Regions from separate parts of the Comamonas sp. GCA5 genome, predicted to be linked through region 1. Evidence: riboswitches for the same ligand, from Rfam matches in the RefSeq annotation. Region 1 holds a riboswitch; the other holds the start of a gene.
The links. A riboswitch is a leader RNA that binds a small molecule or an ion and turns the genes downstream of it on or off. The one in region 1 is predicted to bind thiamine pyrophosphate.
Positions count from the first base shown of each region.

Region 1 (8,328 bases):
AGCGATCCAGCGCCGAGCGGCTCATGGCCGGCTCAATGAACTCTCGCACCACCGCCAATAAGTCATCCAGAGGTAGCCGCAGCTGGCTGCGCAGATAAATAACCAGCTCTTCCTGCCCTGCATTGAGAGTCGTTTGCAGGCGGTGGGCCGTGTGGCTGGCGTCATGCACCGTGGTTCTGCCCCGCCACTTACGCACGGTCCCTATGCCAATGCCGTATTGCTGCGCCAACTCTCGATCAGTACCACTGGCTTGCTGCAATGCCAAACGGGTGGCAGGTGTGGTCGTAGCGTTCTTGTGAAGGCTGATCAGCATGGCAACTCCTTGGCACGGGATTGCCATGTTGCCAGAACTGCTTGCAGTACCTCTCGGCCATGCAGCAACGGACGCTTGTTTTTAAGCAGCCAATCGTCCGGGACCCGACAATTAGGTGATGCAAAAAATAATCATCAAAGCCCCCAGGCCGTGTGCCTGAATACCGCCCGCCACCTCACGGCGACGCCCCTGGGCCAGTGGGGGCATTCCGCGGCCCAGGGGCACTTTGTTTTCATAGCTGTCAGCGCTCACCAGACAAGCGCTGACAGCCTATTTAGCACTTAACGCGCCGTGGTGTCGCTGGCGATGGGGATGTAGAACTCCCCGCCCGTGCGGTTGAACTCCTCGGCCTTGGCCTGCATGCCGGCGGCAATCCCCTGCTCTTCGGCCACGCCCTGCTGCTTGGCAAAGTCGCGCACCTCCTGGGTGATCTTCATGGAGCAGAACTTGGGTCCGCACATGCTGCAGAAGTGGGCGACCTTGGCGCTGTCCTTGGGCAGGGTCTCGTCGTGGAAGGCGCGCGCCGTGTCGGGGTCCAGGCCCAGGTTGAACTGGTCTTCCCAGCGGAAGTCGAAACGCGCTTGCGACAGTGCATCGTCGCGCGAACGCGCACCCGGATGGCCCTTGGCCACATCGGCAGCGTGGGCCGCAATCTTGTACGCAATGATGCCCTGCTTGACGTCGTCGCGGTCAGGCAGGCCCAGGTGCTCCTTGGGCGTGACGTAGCACAGCATGGCCGTGCCAAACCAGCCGATCATGGCCGCGCCGATGGCCGACGCGATGTGGTCGTAGCCGGGGGCGATGTCGATGGTCAGCGGGCCCAGGGTGTAGAACGGCGCCTCGTGGCAGTGCTTGAGCTGCTCGGTCATGTTGGCCTGGATCATGTGCATGGGCACGTGGCCGGGGCCTTCAATCATGGTCTGCACGTCGTGCTTCCAGGCCACTTGCGTCAGCTCGCCCAGGGTCTTGAGTTCGGCGAACTGGGCTTCGTCGTTGGCGTCCGAGGCACAGCCAGGGCGCAGGCCGTCACCCAGGCTGAAGGACACATCGTACTGCTTCATGATGTCGCAGATGTCCTCGAAGTGCTCGTACAGGAAGCTTTCGCGGTGGTGGGCCATGCACCACTTGGCCATGATGGAGCCGCCGCGCGAGACGATGCCGGTGCGGCGCTGGGCCGTGAGGTGGATGTAGGCCAGGCGCACGCCGGCGTGGATGGTGAAGTAGTCCACGCCCTGCTCGGCCTGCTCGACCAGGGTGTCGCGGAAGATCTCCCAGGTCAGGTCTTCGGCAATGCCGCCGACCTTCTCCAGCGCCTGGTAGATGGGCACGGTGCCAATCGGCACGGGCGAGTTGCGCACGATCCAGTCGCGTGTGGTGTGGATGTTCTTGCCGGTGGACAGGTCCATCACGTTGTCCGCCCCCCAGCGGATGGCCCAGACCAGCTTTTCCACCTCTTCTTCGATACTCGAGGTCACGGCCGAATTGCCGATGTTGGCGTTGATCTTGACCTTGAAGTTGCGCCCGATGGCCATGGGCTCGATCTCGGGGTGGTTGATGTTGGCCGGGATGATGGCGCGGCCGCGCGCCACTTCGTCGCGCACGAATTCGGGCGTGATGATCTTGGGAATGGCGGCGCCCAGGCTGTTGCCGGCCAGGCGCAGTTCGCGGGCCGCGTCCTGCTGGTACTGCGCCATCCATTCACGGCGGCCGTTCTCGCGCAGGGCCACGTATTCCATCTCGGGCGTGATGATGCCGCGCTTGGCATAGTGCATCTGGGTCACATTCTGGCCCGATTTGGCACGGCGCGGCTGGCGCTGCAGCGCGGCCGCCTCGGCGCGCAGCTGGGCCACGCGCGCGTCTTCCTCGCCACGCTTGCCACCGTCGTCCAGCGCCACGCGCGGGCGGCCCACGTAGAACTCGCTGTCACCGCGCGCTTCGATCCAGGCACCGCGCACGCTGGCCAGGCCCTGGCGCACGTCGATATGGGCGGTGGGGTCGGTGTAGGGGCCCGAGGTGTCGTAGACGCTGACCTGCTCGCCGTTGGTCAGCGCGATGTCGCGCACCGGCACGCGCAGATCCGGGTGGATGGCTCCGCTCAGGTAGCTTTTGGTGGATGCCGGAAATGGCTGGCGCGACTGGGCCAGCAGGTCGGCGAAACGGGCGGCATCGGGGGCATTGCCGGCGGCGGGCGTAAAGATGGCATCGGGGGCGTTCATTGCGGTCTCCAAAAAGCGTGTGAAGTTCATCAAACGCTCCGTGGAGTGCTGGGCCGCTCTGATGGCGTGGGAGATGGCTAGCGCCATCCACCTTCGCCTGCTCCTGGCTCCAGCCCTGGCATTGCTCCCACAATGCCTGACCGACGCCACCGGAATCGACCGATTCCGACCAAGGCTGACACGCCCGGTGTTCCATCCCCAAAAGACAAAACCCCAGTGCGCGAGGCGCCTGGGGTTTGCTGTGCCTGGGGATGGTGGGCACCTGCCTGGCCTTGCAAAAGCCCATGTGCCTGTCCATTCCTGGCCCTGCTTCAGGGTCCCGCTCTTCTTCCGCCGGTATGAACCGGATCAAGTTCGTCGGGTTCGCTGGCCACTGTTTTCACAGTGGTTCGCATCTCAGCGCTTTCGCACACCCCGGAGCAGCCGTGAGTATAGGCGCATCTGCGCCGGCGCAGGACACCGGGCAAACGCCTAGGCTTTCAGCACCAAAACCGACTCCAGCGCTTGCTAGGCATTCGCTGGCAGCTATCAATGCTGAAAATCAGACCACGATGGCACTGGCCGATCCGACCTGCTTGCGCAGCTCGAACTTCTGGATCTTGCCCGTGCTGGTCTTCGGCAGTTCGCCAAACACCACCGCGCGCGGCACCTTGTAGCCGGCCAGGTGCTGCTTGCAGTGGGCCACGATGTCGGCCTCGCTGACCTGGGCGCCCGGCTTGATTTCCAGGAAGGCACACGGTGTCTCGCCCCACTTGGGGTCGGGCTTGGCCACCACCGCCGCCGCCAGCACGGCGGGGTGGCGGTAGAGCACGTCTTCGACCTCGATCGAGGAGATGTTCTCGCCGCCGGAGATGATGATGTCCTTGCTGCGGTCCTTGATCTGGATGTAGCCATCGGGGTACTGCACGGCCAGATCGCCGCTGTGGAACCAGCCACCGCGGAAGGCATCGTCCGTGGCGCTGGGGTTCTTGAGGTAGCCCTTCATGGCGATGTTGCCGCGGAACATGATCTCGCCCATGGTCTCGCCATCCTGGGGCACGGGCTGCAGGGTCTCGGGGTCCATGACCCGCACTTCGCGCTGCAGGTGGTAGCGCACGCCCTGGCGGGCATTGAGGCGGGCACGCTCGCCAATGTCGAGCTGGTCCCAGCGCGCATGCTTGGCGCAGACGGTGGCGGGGCCGTAGGTTTCGGTCAGGCCATAGACGTGGGTCAGGTCGAACCCCATGGCCTCCATGCCTTCGATCATCGAGGCCGGGGGCGCGGCACCGGCCACCATGGCCTTCACCCCGGCAGGGATGCCCTCTTTCAGCTCGGCCGGCGCATTCACCAGCAGGGATTGCACGATGGGCGCGCCACAGTAGTGGGTGACGCCGTGCTCGCGCATGGCGTCAAAGATGGCCTTGGCCTCGACCCGGCGCAGGCAGACATTGACCCCGGCGCGGGCCGCCACGGTCCAGGGGAAGCACCAGCCATTGCAGTGGAACATGGGCAAGGTCCACAGGTAGACGCTGTGCTTGGGCATGTCCCACTCCAGCACGTTGCTGATGGCGTTGATGGCCGCACCGCGGTGGTGGTAGACCACGCCTTTGGGGTTGCCGGTGGTGCCGCTGGTGTAGTTGAGGGCAATCGCATCCCACTCGTCCTCGGGCAGCTCCCAGGCATAGGCGGCATCGCCCTGGGCCACAAAGTCCTCGTAGCGGATGCTGCCGACCTGCACGGCGGCCTCGCCGTACAGGGCATCGTCCACCTGGATCACCAGGATGGGTTGGGTGCGTTCGCGCAGCTGCAGGGCCTTCGCGATCACCGGCGCGAACTCGGGGTCCACGATCAAGGCCTTGGCTTCGCCGTGGTCCAGCATGAAGGCCAGGGCCTCGGCATCCAGGCGCGTGTTCAAGGTGTTCAGCACCGCCCCGGCCATGGGCACGCCAAAGTGGGCTTCCACCATGGGCGGCGTATTCGGCAGGATCACGGCCACGGTGTCGTTCTTGCCAATCCCGGCCTGGCGCAGGCTGCTGGCCAGCTGCCGGCAACGCGCATAGGTCTGCGCCCAGGTCTGGCGCAAGTCGCCGTGGATGATGGCCAGGCGCTCGGGATAGACGCTGGCGGTGCGCTCCAGAAAGCTCAGCGGGGTCAGCGCTGCAAAGTTGGCGGCATTGCGATCCAGGTGTTGGTCGAAGGTGCTGGTCATGGCTGTTGTCTCCCTGTGGGTTGTGATTTTTGACGTGGCCGTATGTTGGCATACCGCCGGCCGCACGCATGCTAAGCGTGGACCCCCAGGGTCCGCAAGTCACTTGACAAACCGGCAACGGCCCTAGGTTTGATGCGGCGCAATGTCACAAATTTCAGTATCCAGTGAAATGGGATTGCCATCTGGACTGGGTCTAAGCCAAGTCATCCATGGGAACACCCTGTGTGCATCCTGAGGTCGCACCGCCAGACGGAGCAGATGGCCACGGTCCGCTCGATCCGAGTTGTCCCTGCCTTTGAAAACGACAAGTGCTTTGGAGCCACACATGAAACTCAAACTGCGCCCCCTCGTTGCTGCTGCCATGACCGTTGCAGCCCTGGCATCCGCCGCCACCTGGGCGATGTCCCCCAACAACGAGCCAATCTCTCCCCTGGTCGCCCACAAGGTGACCAACCCCGCGATGGTGGAACTGGGCAAGAAGCTGTGGTTCGATCCACGCCTGTCCAAGTCCGGCTTCATTTCGTGCAACTCCTGCCACAACCTGTCCATGGGCGGCAGCGACAACCTGAAGACCTCGATCGGCCACAACTGGGCCGAAGGCCCCATCAATTCGCCCACAGTGCTGAACTCCAGCTTGAACGTGGCCCAGTTCTGGGATGGCCGTGCCGCCAACCTGAAGGAACAAGCCGGCGGTCCGATTGCCAACCCCATGGAGATGGCGTTCACCCACGAACTGGCGGTGGACATGCTGAACTCCATCCCCGGCTACCTGGGCGAGTTCAAGCAGGTGTTCAAGAAGGACAAGATCGACATCGACCAGGTGACCGATGCGATCTCCGCCTTCGAAGAAACCCTGGTGACCCCCAACTCGCGCTTTGACAAGTGGCTCAAGGGCGACCAGAAGGCACTGAGCAAGGACGAGCTGGAAGGCTACAAGCTGTTCCGCGACAGCGGCTGCGTGGCCTGCCACAACGGCACGGCCGTGGGCGGCAACTCCTTCCAGCGCATGGGCGTGGTCGAAGCCTACAAGACCAACAACCCCGCCGAAGGCCGCGTGGCAGTGACCGGCACCGATGCCGATCGCTTCAACTTCAAGGTCCCCACCCTACGCAACGTCGAGCTGACCTACCCCTACTTCCACGACGGTGCGGCGGACACACTGAGCGAAGCCGTGGACACCATGGGCCGCATTCAGCTGGGCAAGAAGTTCACGCCCCAGGAAAACGCCAAGATCGTGGCCTTCCTGAAGACCCTGACCGGCGATCAGCCCCAGCTGACCATGCCCATCCTGCCGCCCTCCAGCGACAAGACCCCGCGCCCCCAGCCTTTCGCTAAAAAGTAAGAACGCTTGGTCCTCGGGACTTTGCGCTGACTTTTGAGCGCGCATTCATCCGCCAAGGTGCTGCAGCGCCTTGTGCGGATGTCGCTTCTTCAGGTTCTCACCACCCACCGACATGACAGCCCAGCCTCTTTCCACCTCCCACACCACCACCCCACACGCCCTGGAAGCCCGGCTGCGCAGCGCGGACATCCAGCCAACACGCCAGCGCATGGCGATTGCCCAGGTGCTGCTGCATGCCCCCGTGCACCTGGCGGCCGACGACATCCTGGCCGCAGCACGCAAGCTGCTGCCCAGCCTGTCCCGGGCCACCGTCTACAACACCTTGCCGCTGTTTGTCGAAAAAGGCCTGCTGCGTGCCTTGCGCCTGGATCCCGAGCGCACGGTCTACGACTCCCGCACCGACACGCACTCGCACATTTACCACGAAGACACGGGGACCCTGGAAGACCTGCCGGCAGAAATGCTGCAGTGGCCCAGCATTCCCGACATTCCCGCACACCTGGAGCTGGTCGGTCTGGATCTCATCGTGCGTGTCCGCCAGAAAACCGTGCACCCCCAGCCCCAGTGACGCCATTTTTCCGGGTCAATGACTGACATCCCGGGTGGGGTATTTGCAAAAACACCAATGACAAATCTTGCCATTCAATAATTACAGAAATCTATTAATTATTTAAAGATCAACCACTTAAAACAAAAATACACCTCTCAAAGAATGCCTTTTATCACCAAAAGAAAACATGTTTTATATAAGACATCTTTTACGAAAAAATGGCCTTTCTGCTGACAGACTGCCATTTCGTTCCTACAATTCATCCCATCGCCACACACAGTGCGGCGAGACAAACAAATGAGGAATGCTCTGGGACTCACCAGAGCGGAGGAGGCCAGGCCTGCATCACCGATGCAGGCCTTTTTTCTTGGACCACATAAAAAAACTCCACCCAGCGCCCTGGGCGCACTGGATGGAGTTTTTCAAGGGTGCGCGACGTCGAGAATCAGCCCGTGTTGCGCAAGCCGGCCGCTATCCCGTTGATCGAGATATGGATGCCGTTTTTCAGGCGTTCGTCCACCTGGCCGGCACGCCAGCGCCGCACCAGCTCCACCTGCAGGTGGTGCAGCGGGTCAATATACGGAAACCGGTGGCGAATCGAACGTGCCAACGCCGGGTTGCTGGCCAAACGATCCTTTTCTTCCGTGATGCGCGCCAAGGCATCGGTGGTGCGCAGCCACTCGGCCTCGATGCTGGAGAAGATGCGCTTGCGCAGGCGGGCGTCGGTCACCAGCTCGCTGTAGCGCGATGCCAGGGCCAGATCGCTTTTGGCGATGACCATGTCCATGTTCGACAGCAGCGTGCGGAAAAACGGCCACTGGCGGTACATTTTTTGCAGCAATGCCAGCTGACGGCGTGGATCCGCCCCCTCCAGCTGCACAAAGGCCTCCACCGCAGAACCAAAGCCATACCAGCCTGGCAAGGTCAAGCGGCACTGCCCCCAGCTGAACCCCCAGGGGATGGCACGCAGATCTTCAATCGCCTGCGTGGCTTTGCGTGACGCCGGGCGTGAGCCGATGTTGAGTTCGGCAATCTCCCGGATGGGTGTGGAGCCGAAGAAGTAGTCGGCAAACCCCGGGGTCTCGTACACCAGCTTGCGATAGGCCGCCATGCTGGCCTGGGACAGCTGCTCTGCCGCCTGCAGATAGGCCTTGGTGGCCGGCTTGGTGGGCTGCAGCAACGTGGCCTCCAGCGTGGCGGCAACCAGGGTCTCCAAGTTGCGCCGGCCGATCTCCGGATTCGCATACTTGGAGGCAATCACCTCGCCCTGCTCGGTCAGACGGATCTGGCCGCGCACGGTGCCCGGGGGCTGCGCCAGGATGGCCTGGTAGCTGGGGCCACCGCCCCGGCCCACCGTGCCGCCACGGCCATGGAACATGCGCAGCCGCAAGCCATGCTGCTGGCCCAGTTGATCGAACAGCTCCACCAGCGCCAGCTCGGCCTGGTACAGCTCCCAGTTGCTGGTGAAAATGCCGCCATCCTTGTTGCTGTCGCTGTAACCCAGCATGATGTCCTGCACGCCGCCCGAACGCTGCAGCAGCGCGGCCACACCGGGGATGGCGTAGTAGGCCTGCATGATGTCGGCAGCGGCACGCAGATCACCGATGGTCTCAAACAAGGGCACGACGATCAGATCCAGTCGGGCATCCGGCTGGTCCAGGCAGCCCTGCAGCAGGCCCACCTCTTTTTGCAGCAGCAGCACTTCCAACAGGTCGCTGA
Region 1 is NZ_JAZHFR010000056.1:155-8,482, forward strand. It holds partial or broken gene SJH88_RS13045 (transposase family protein) at 1-313, opposite strand, end outside; gene thiC (phosphomethylpyrimidine synthase ThiC) at 595-2,529, opposite strand; TPP riboswitch at 2,838-2,956, opposite strand; gene SJH88_RS13055 (acyl-CoA synthetase) at 3,071-4,717, opposite strand; gene SJH88_RS13060 (cytochrome-c peroxidase) at 5,043-6,059, shown strand; gene SJH88_RS13065 (Fur family transcriptional regulator) at 6,172-6,627, shown strand; gene ppc (phosphoenolpyruvate carboxylase) at 7,055-8,328, opposite strand, start outside.

Region 2 (8,328 bases), on a different contig from region 1:
AGCCTCGTGGCTGTCGCCGTGTTGGGCACAGCCGCCCTTTCGGCTTCTGCGCAAAACTTGGCCATCGTCAATGGCAAGCCCGTGCCTCTGGAGCGCGTGAAGGTGCTCAAGCAGCAGATCGAGCGCTCGGGACGCCAGGTGCCTGCAGAGATGGAGGTCCAGATCAAGGAAGAAGTGATTGCCCGTGAAATCTTCCTGCAGGAAGCCACCAAGCGCGGCCTGGATGCCACGCCCGAATACAAGCAGCAGATGGACCTGGCCCGCCAGACCATCCTGATCCGCGAGCTGTTCGTGGACTACCAGAAGAAGAACCCCGTGACCGACGCCGAGATCAAGGCCGAGTACGACAAGTTCGTGGCGGCCAACGCCGGCAAGGAATACCGCGCCAGCCACATCCTGGTGGAATCCGAAGACCGCGCCAAGGCCATCATTGCCGAAGTCAAGGCCGGCAAGAAGTTCGAAGACATCGCCAAGAAGGAGTCCAAGGACCCCGGATCGGGCGCCCAAGGCGGCGACCTGGGCTGGGCCAGCCCGCGAACTATGTGCCCGAGTTCACCGAGGCCATGGTCAAGCTGCAAAAGGGTGGCCTGACCGATGCGCCCGTGAAGAGCCAGTTTGGCTGGCACATCATCCGCGTGGACGACCTGCGCGACGCCCAGCTGCCTTCGCTGGACGACATCAAGCCCCAGATCGCCGAGCAGCTGGAACAGCAAAAGATGATGCAGTTCCAGGAATCCCTGCGCGCCAAGGCCAAGGTGCAATAAGCCCCGTGCCCATAGGCCAGCAAAAAGCGACCCATCGGGTCGCTTTTTTCATGGCCGGCAGGGCCTGCGCCCTGCCTGGCTGCACCCGCCCACTCAGGCGCCGCGCGTGATCGGCACCTGCGCGTCGCGGCCGTAGGTGCCCCACTTGCCCAGCTCCCACTTGGCGATCGCGTTGCGGTGCACTTCGTCCGGGCCGTCGGCAAAGCGCAGCGTGCGCGCCGTGGCGTAGGCGTGGGCCAGGGGGAAGTCCTGGCTCATGCCGCCGCCGCCGTGGACCTGCATCGCCCAGTCGATCACATCGCAGGCCAGCTTGGGCGCCACCACCTTGATCATGGCGATTTCGGTGCGTGCCACCTTGTTGCCCACGGTGTCCATCATCCACGCGGCCTTGAGCGTCAGCAGGCGCGCCATGTCGATGCGACAGCGCGCCTCGGCAATGCGCTCCTGGGTCACGGTCTGCTGGGCAATCGTCTTGCCGAAGGCCACGCGGCTGGAGGCGCGCTGGCACATCAGCTCCAGCGCACGCTCGGCCTGGCCGATGAGGCGCATGCAGTGGTGGATGCGGCCAGGGCCCAGGCGGCCCTGGGCGATCTCGAAGCCACGGCCTTCGCCCAGCAGGATGTTGCTGACCGGCACGCGCACGTTCTCGAAATACATCTCCATGTGGCCGTGCGGTGCATCGTCGTAGCCCAGCACGCTCAGCGGACGCACCACGCGCACGCCGGGGGCATCGGCCGGCACCAGCACCATGCTCTGCTGCGAGTGCTTGGGCGCATCGGGGTCGGTCTTGCCCATGGTGATGTAGATGGCGCAGCGCGGGTCGCCCGCCCCGGAGATCCACCACTTGTGGCCGTTGATGACGTACTCGTCGCCCTGGCGCTCGATGCGGGTGCAGATGTTGGTGGCATCGCTGGAGGCCACCTCGGGTTCGGTCATCGCGAAGGCGGAGCGGATTTCACCGCGCAGCAAGGGCAGCAACCACTGGTCGCGGTGCTCCTGGGTGCCGTAGCGGGCAATGGTTTCCATGTTGCCGGTGTCGGGCGCCGAGCAGTTGAAGACTTCCGATGCCCAGCCCACACGGCCCATGATTTCGGCCAGCGGCGCGTACTCCTGGTTGGTCAGACCGGCACCGCGCACGCCGGCGATCTCGGCGCTGTCCTGGGGCAGGAACAGGTTCCACAGATCCTGGGCCTTGGCCTTGTCCTTGAGGTCTTCGATGACCTTCAGCGGGGTCCAGCGCTTGCCCGCCTGGGTGTTGGCCTCCAGCTCGTGGTGGACGGCCGCTTCGGCGGGATAGATGTGCTCGTCCATGAAGCGCAGCAACCGCGCCTGCAGTTCCTTGGTCTTGGGGGAGTAGTCGAAATCCATGGAGTGCTCCTTTTCATTAACAGGCAAACATGGGCGTGCACTGCCCCCCGGCAGCTGCAGCCGTCTAACACACGAGGGGAAAACTGGGGTGCGGCCCCTGCGCCGCCGGGCTCAGGCGCCGTGCTTTTGCGCGTAGGACCAGGCCAGCTGCGCCATGGGCCGCGCGGTATCGCCCGCGGCCTTGGCCTGCGCGCTGGAGGCGGTCCCCGCCTCGACCCGCTTGGCAATGCCCTGCAAGATGGCCGCGATGCGGAACATGTTGTAGGCCAGGTAGAAATTCCAGTCGGCCTGCAGCTGCTGCGGCGTGGCCAGCCCGGTGCGCTCGCAGTAGCGGCGCATGTATTCGGCTTCGCTGGGAATGCCCAGGGCTGCAATGTCCAGACCGCCAATGCCGCGCCCCAGGCTGGCCGGAATGTGCCAGGCCATGCAGTGGTAGCTGAAGTCGGCCAGGGGGTGGCCCAGCGTGGACAGCTCCCAGTCCAGCACGGCCACCACCTGCGGGGCATCGGCGACGAACATGAGGTTGTCCATGCGGTAGTCGCCATGGACGATGGAGACCTTGCTGTCGTCCTTGGCGCTGGCCGGCATGTTCATCGGCAGCCAGGCCATCAGCTTGTCCATCTCGTCAATCGGCTGGGTGACCGAGGCCACGTACTGCTTGCTCCAGCGGCCGATCTGGCGCTCGAAATAGTTGCCCGGCTTGCCGTAGTCGGCCAGGCCCTGGCGTGTCACATCGACCGTGTGCAGCGCAGCCATCACGCGGTTCATCTCGTCATAGATCGCACCACGCTGCTGCGGCGTCATGCCGGGCAGAGACTGGTCCCACAGCACGCGGCCGGCCTTGAACTCCATGATGTAGAAGGCGCGCCCGATGATGGACTCGTCCTCGCACAGGGCATACATGTGCGGCACGGGGACATCGGTCCCGGCCAGCCCCTGCATGACCTTGAATTCACGCTCGATCGCATGCGCCGAGGGCAGGAGCTTGGCGACCGGGCCGGGCTTGGAGCGCATCACATAGCTGCGCCCCGGCGTGACCAGTTTGTAGGTGGGGTTGGATTGTCCGCCCTTGAACATCTCCACCGTGATCGGGCCTGCAAAGCCCGCCACCTGGGCGCTCATCCAGACCTCCAGAGCCGACACATCGAACGCATGGGTGTCGGAAACTGGCTTGGTACCTACAAAATGGTCAAAGTTACTCATGGTTGTTTAAAGGTCAGTTTCCACAATGCGCAGCAGCGCATCGCGGTCGCGCACCACCAGACCCCCCGGTTCGATCCGGATGATGTCCTCGCGCTCCATGCCCTTGAGCTCCTGGTTCACGCGCTGGCGTGAAGCCCCGAGCAACTGGGCCAACTCTTCCTGCGCCAGCTGCAGGCCGATGCGCACTTCCTCGGCATGCGCCAGGCTGGGAATGCCATAGCTGCGCACCAGGTGCAGCAGCTGCTTGGCCAGCCGCGCGCGCAGCGGCAGCGTGTTCAGGTCCTCGACCAGGCCGTACAGCTGACGGATGCGGCGCGCCGCCAGCCACAGCATGGCCTCGTAGAACTCGGTGTGCGTCGCCAGGATGCGCTTGAAGTCCGCCTTGGCCACGCACAGCAGCGTGGTCGCCCCGTGGGCATACGCGTCGTGCGTGCGGCGATCCCCGTCGAAGATCGAGGTATCGCCAAACCACAGCCCCGGCTCCACATAGGTCAGCGTGATCTGCTTGCCCGTGATGGACGTCGAGCTCACCCGCACGGCCCCCTTGGCACACGCAAACCATTCCTCCGGCACTTCGCCGCGGGCGCAGATCAAAGCACCATCCTTGAATCGTTTGACGTAAGCGCATCGGAGTATGTCGTGCCGCAGCGAAGGTGAGAGGGATGAAAACCAGCGACCTGCATTGATCGCTTCACGTTCTTCGATAGTAAGAATCGGGTCGTCCATATCCTGTCGTTTCTGTGACTGAAAACCGGACCATTGTCGCGTCAGAGACCAGCCGCTTGGGGTCTGAACGCGCGCCCTGGGCATGAACTTGTCCAGAAAGTGACAGTCTGGATCGTGCTCACGCCCCAAATAAAGGGTAAACCCTTAACTCTTTGATGCTGCACGCGTTTTCCAGCCCCAGGCTGTGCACCACACCACGGTCCATCGCAGGTTTTTTCAACTCGGGCATTCCGCCCAGCAGAACCCTGCCAGCATCCACCCCGTCCGGTCTCGGTCACCGCCCGGCCGTGGCCCAGCACCGCGCCCACCGGGTGGGCCGCCACCATGCAAAAGCGGCATGTCCGCCCCAGCCGACATGCCGCTTTGCTCATCCATCCATAGCTGTCCGCGCAGGATTTACCTGCCTTCAACGCCGATTGGATGCAGTTTCAAGACGTGGACACCGCGCCCGCCAAGGCCACCGGCACCCGCTCGCCGCTGGCCAGAACCAGGCTGTTGGTGGCCCCCACCTGCAGCTTGGCGCCATGAAACATGTCCTCCCAGCCCTCAGCCTGCTTGAAGTTCATGGTGTCGTTGATCAGTTTGCGCTCGGCGTTCAAGGCCTGCAGGTCGGCGGCGGTCAGCTCGATGCACGAAGGGTAGGCGTTGTCGTGCGCCTTCCAGTGCGCGCGCAAGGCCTCAACCAGAGAGTCGTAGAGATTGGGCATGGCTGAAGTTTAGGGCGTGTTCCGGTGCTCCGGGCCCAGCTGCGGTCCGGCCCATGTGCGGGTCTGCGACCGGGGAAACCCCGGTTTCATGGGACAATCGCGCCCGCTGCATCGCACGGTGCGGCGCTTGCTGGGGGTGCCCTGCCGCAAGGCCGGGCTGAGAGAGTCCCTTTGAACCTGATTGAGATCATCCTCGCGCAGGGAAGCTGTTCATGCTGGTTGCTCGTCCGCAGGCTGTTGGCCATTGCGGGCCGCGAGCCTGTCACGGCCCCTGCTTCGTAGGCTTACGGAGCATGTATGCATTCCTCGTCTTCCGCGCCCGCCAACCAGGCGCTGTCTCCCACCACACCGTCTGAACGGGTGTTCGCCCTGCACGACCATGCCGCGCTGTGGTTCAGCCTGGGCGTGGGCCTGCTGGTGATGCAGGTGGGTGCCTACCTGCTGCCCGCCCTGTCCACCCAGCAGGCCGTGCTGGCGATTGTCTCCGGGTCGCTGCTCGGCGCCGGCCTGCTGGGCTGGATGGCCAAGATTGCCTGCGACACCGGGCTGTCCAGCGCCGCGCTGATGACCCACGTCTACGGCCGCCAGTTCGCCAAGCTGCCCATCCTGCTGAACCTGGTGCAACTGATCGGCTGGGGCACCTTCGAGCTGGTGGTGATGCGCGACGCCAGCGTGGCCATTGCCCGCCAGGCCGGCGGCATGGCGGCCAGCCACTGGCCGGTGGTCATGACCCTGGTGTGGGGTGCCGTGATCGGGCTGCTGATCAGTGGCTCCATGCTCAAGCTGGTGCGCCAGCTGATTGCCCGCATTGCGCTGCCGCTGGTGGTGCTGTCGCTGCTGTGGCTGACCTGGCATTTTGTCGGCCTGGCCCTGGAACAGGGCTGGGAAGGCATCTGGCAACGCCCCGGCACCGGTGGCATGGGCTGGTTGCCCGCCATGGACCTGGTGGTGGTCATGCCCATCTCCTGGCTGCCGCTGGTGGCGGACTATGCCCGCCATGGCCGCGATGGTCGCAGCGCCCTGCGCGGCACCTGGCTGGGCTTTGGACTGGCCAACGTGTGGTGCTACGGCCTGGGCGTGCTGATCACGCTGACCCTGCCCAGCGAGAACCTGGTCACCGCCCTGCTGCTGGCCCAGGGGGGCCTGATCGCCCTGACGCTGATCTTGATCGACGAGGTGGACAACGCCTATGGCGACACCTACTCCGGTGCCATGGCCGCCCACAGCATGGCACCCCGCTGGAGCCTGCGCCGCTGGGGCCTGGGGCTGACCGTGGTCTGCGTGCTGCTGGCCCTGGTGCTGCCCATGCACAGCATCGAACCCTTCCTGCTGATGCTCAGCTCGGTCTTCGTGCCCCTGTTTGGCGTGATCCTGGGCCGCCTGGCCTGGCAAGCGGCTGACCAGCGCCTGGCCCAGGCGCCGCAATGGCTGGCGCAAGCGCGCAGCGCACACTGGCCGGCCGTGCTGCTGTGGCTGGCGGGGGTGGGCTTCTACCACGGTGTGCCCCTGCTGGCCCCTGCCGCAGGCAGCGCGCTGCCAACGCTGCTGGTGTGCTTTGTGCTGGCGCGACTGCTGCCGCGCGCAGCCCCGGCACAGTGACCCCAGGCCAGCCGCAATTTGGTCGGTTTGTCCAGACGGTGCATCGCCAAGCATGACCAGAAACACGACAGCGGTCACATTTCACGCATTTTTTTGTGAGTGGAATGCAAATTTCAGTGAAACTGCGCGGGCATGATGCAAATTCTTACAGGTACGGGGCACACGGCTCGCACCTGGCCCCCCTTGATTCACAGGAGTTATTGCCGCGTGTTGTCACCACTTGCCCCCCACCTCTCCCGCCGCCTGCGCAGCAGCGGCCTTGCTGCCCTGCTGTTGACCGGTGTGCTTGCCGCCGCCCCTGCCTTGGCCCAAGCACAAGAGTTTTTGAGCATCAAGGGCAATACCGTCAACATCCGCGCCAAGCCCACGACAAAGTCCGAGATTGCCTGGGAACTGATCAAAGGCTATCCCGTGCAGGTGATGGAGCGCCGGGACGACTGGATCAAGGTCAAGGACTTTGAAGGCCCGCTGGGCTGGGTGCACCAGCCCCTGACCGACAGCGTGCCCCACTACCTGATCAAGGCCGACACCGTCAACCTGCGCGCAGGCCCGGGCACCAACCACAGCGTGGTGACCAAGCTGAGCAAGTACGACATCGTCCAAACCCTGGAAAAGCGCGACGACTGGGCCAAAGTCCAGACGGCCGAAGGCCAGTCTGGCTGGATGCTGGAAAAGCTGGGATGGGGTTGGTAGACACCCCCTCCTGGCAGGCAGAACCTCCATAAAAAACGGCGCCCTGGGCGCCGTTTTTTATGGAGAATCCGCAGCCCTTCCAGGCCACCACCCTCAGCCCCTGAACACCAGTTGGGCCTGCGGCGCAAAGCCGTGGTTCAGGGGGCCATGACCCCGCCCGGTGTACACCTCGGCCCCGGCGGCGATGGCCCCCAGGATGTAGCTGCGGGCGCTTTCCACCGCCGCCGGCAGCGGCAGACCACGCGCCAGGTAGGCAGCAATCGCCGAGGACAGGGTGCAGCCTGTGCCATGGCCGTTGTGCGTGGGAATGCGCTGCGAACCCAGCTCCTGGCGCGCGCCGTCGCGACCGGCCAGCAAGTCCACCACCCAGTCCCCTGGCAGGTGCCCGCCTTTGAGCAGCACCTGCTGCGCGCCCATGTCCAGCAAGGCCTGGGCGGCGGACGCCATGTCCGCCACATCGGCGATCTTGCGGCCAATCAGCCAACCGGCCTCATCCAGGTTGGGGGTGATCACGCTGGCCAGCGGAAACAGTTCACGCACCAGCACGGCCACGGTTTCATCGTGGATCAGCTTGTCGCCACTGGTGGCCACCATCACCGGGTCCAGCACCACGTTCGCAATCCCGTAGCGGCGGATGGCATCGGCCACCACCTGCACGATCTCGGGTGCATGCAGCATGCCGATCTTGACGGCGTCCACCCCGATGTCCTGCACCACGGCGTCGATCTGCGCCTGCAGCATCTCGGGCGGAATGCCATGGATGCCGCGCACGCCCAGCGTGTTCTGGGCGGTGATGGCGGTGATGGCCGTCATGCCGTAGCAGCCCAGGGCGCTGAAGGTCTTCAGGTCGGCCTGGATGCCGGCGCCACCGCCACTGTCCGAGCCGGCGATGGAAAGCACGCGCGCATAGCGCGGAAAACGGGGGGATGCACTGCCGTGTGGCAGGGGTTGCGTAGTCATGGCAAAAATTATGACCCAAGCCAAGGCTTGTTCACGCACTGGCGCCGCTGTTCCTGCCCTTGTGCTGTAATTGCCGCTTGCGGACGAAACAGGGGTGTCCCGCTGCCACCGGCACCGTGCCGGCGCAGTGCGCGACTGAGAAACACCCTAGGGCCCTGCGCCCCGTTACCCGATCCAGGTCATGCTGGCGTGGGGAGTTTCCACAGAGCAGCAGCCGCACGGCTGCGATGCCCGTTTTGTCCTTGGCGACACTTACCAACGGGAATTCCTCACCATGCTCGCTTTGACCACACCTTCGCACATTGCCA
Region 2 is NZ_JAZHFR010000002.1:49,733-58,060, forward strand. It holds partial or broken gene SJH88_RS00865 (peptidylprolyl isomerase) at 1-764, shown strand, start outside; gene SJH88_RS00870 (acyl-CoA dehydrogenase family protein) at 858-2,132, opposite strand; gene SJH88_RS00875 (phosphotransferase) at 2,244-3,335, opposite strand; gene SJH88_RS00880 (Crp/Fnr family transcriptional regulator) at 3,342-4,061, opposite strand; gene SJH88_RS00885 (hypothetical protein) at 4,490-4,768, opposite strand; TPP riboswitch at 4,891-4,989, shown strand; gene SJH88_RS00890 (purine-cytosine permease family protein) at 5,066-6,367, shown strand; gene SJH88_RS00895 (SH3 domain-containing protein) at 6,671-7,060, shown strand; gene thiD (bifunctional hydroxymethylpyrimidine kinase/phosphomethylpyrimidine kinase) at 7,154-8,020, opposite strand; gene SJH88_RS00905 (FAD-dependent oxidoreductase) at 8,295-8,328, shown strand, end outside.
Region 2: another riboswitch for thiamine pyrophosphate. It lies ahead of SJH88_RS00890 (purine-cytosine permease family protein); the one in region 1 lies ahead of thiC (phosphomethylpyrimidine synthase ThiC).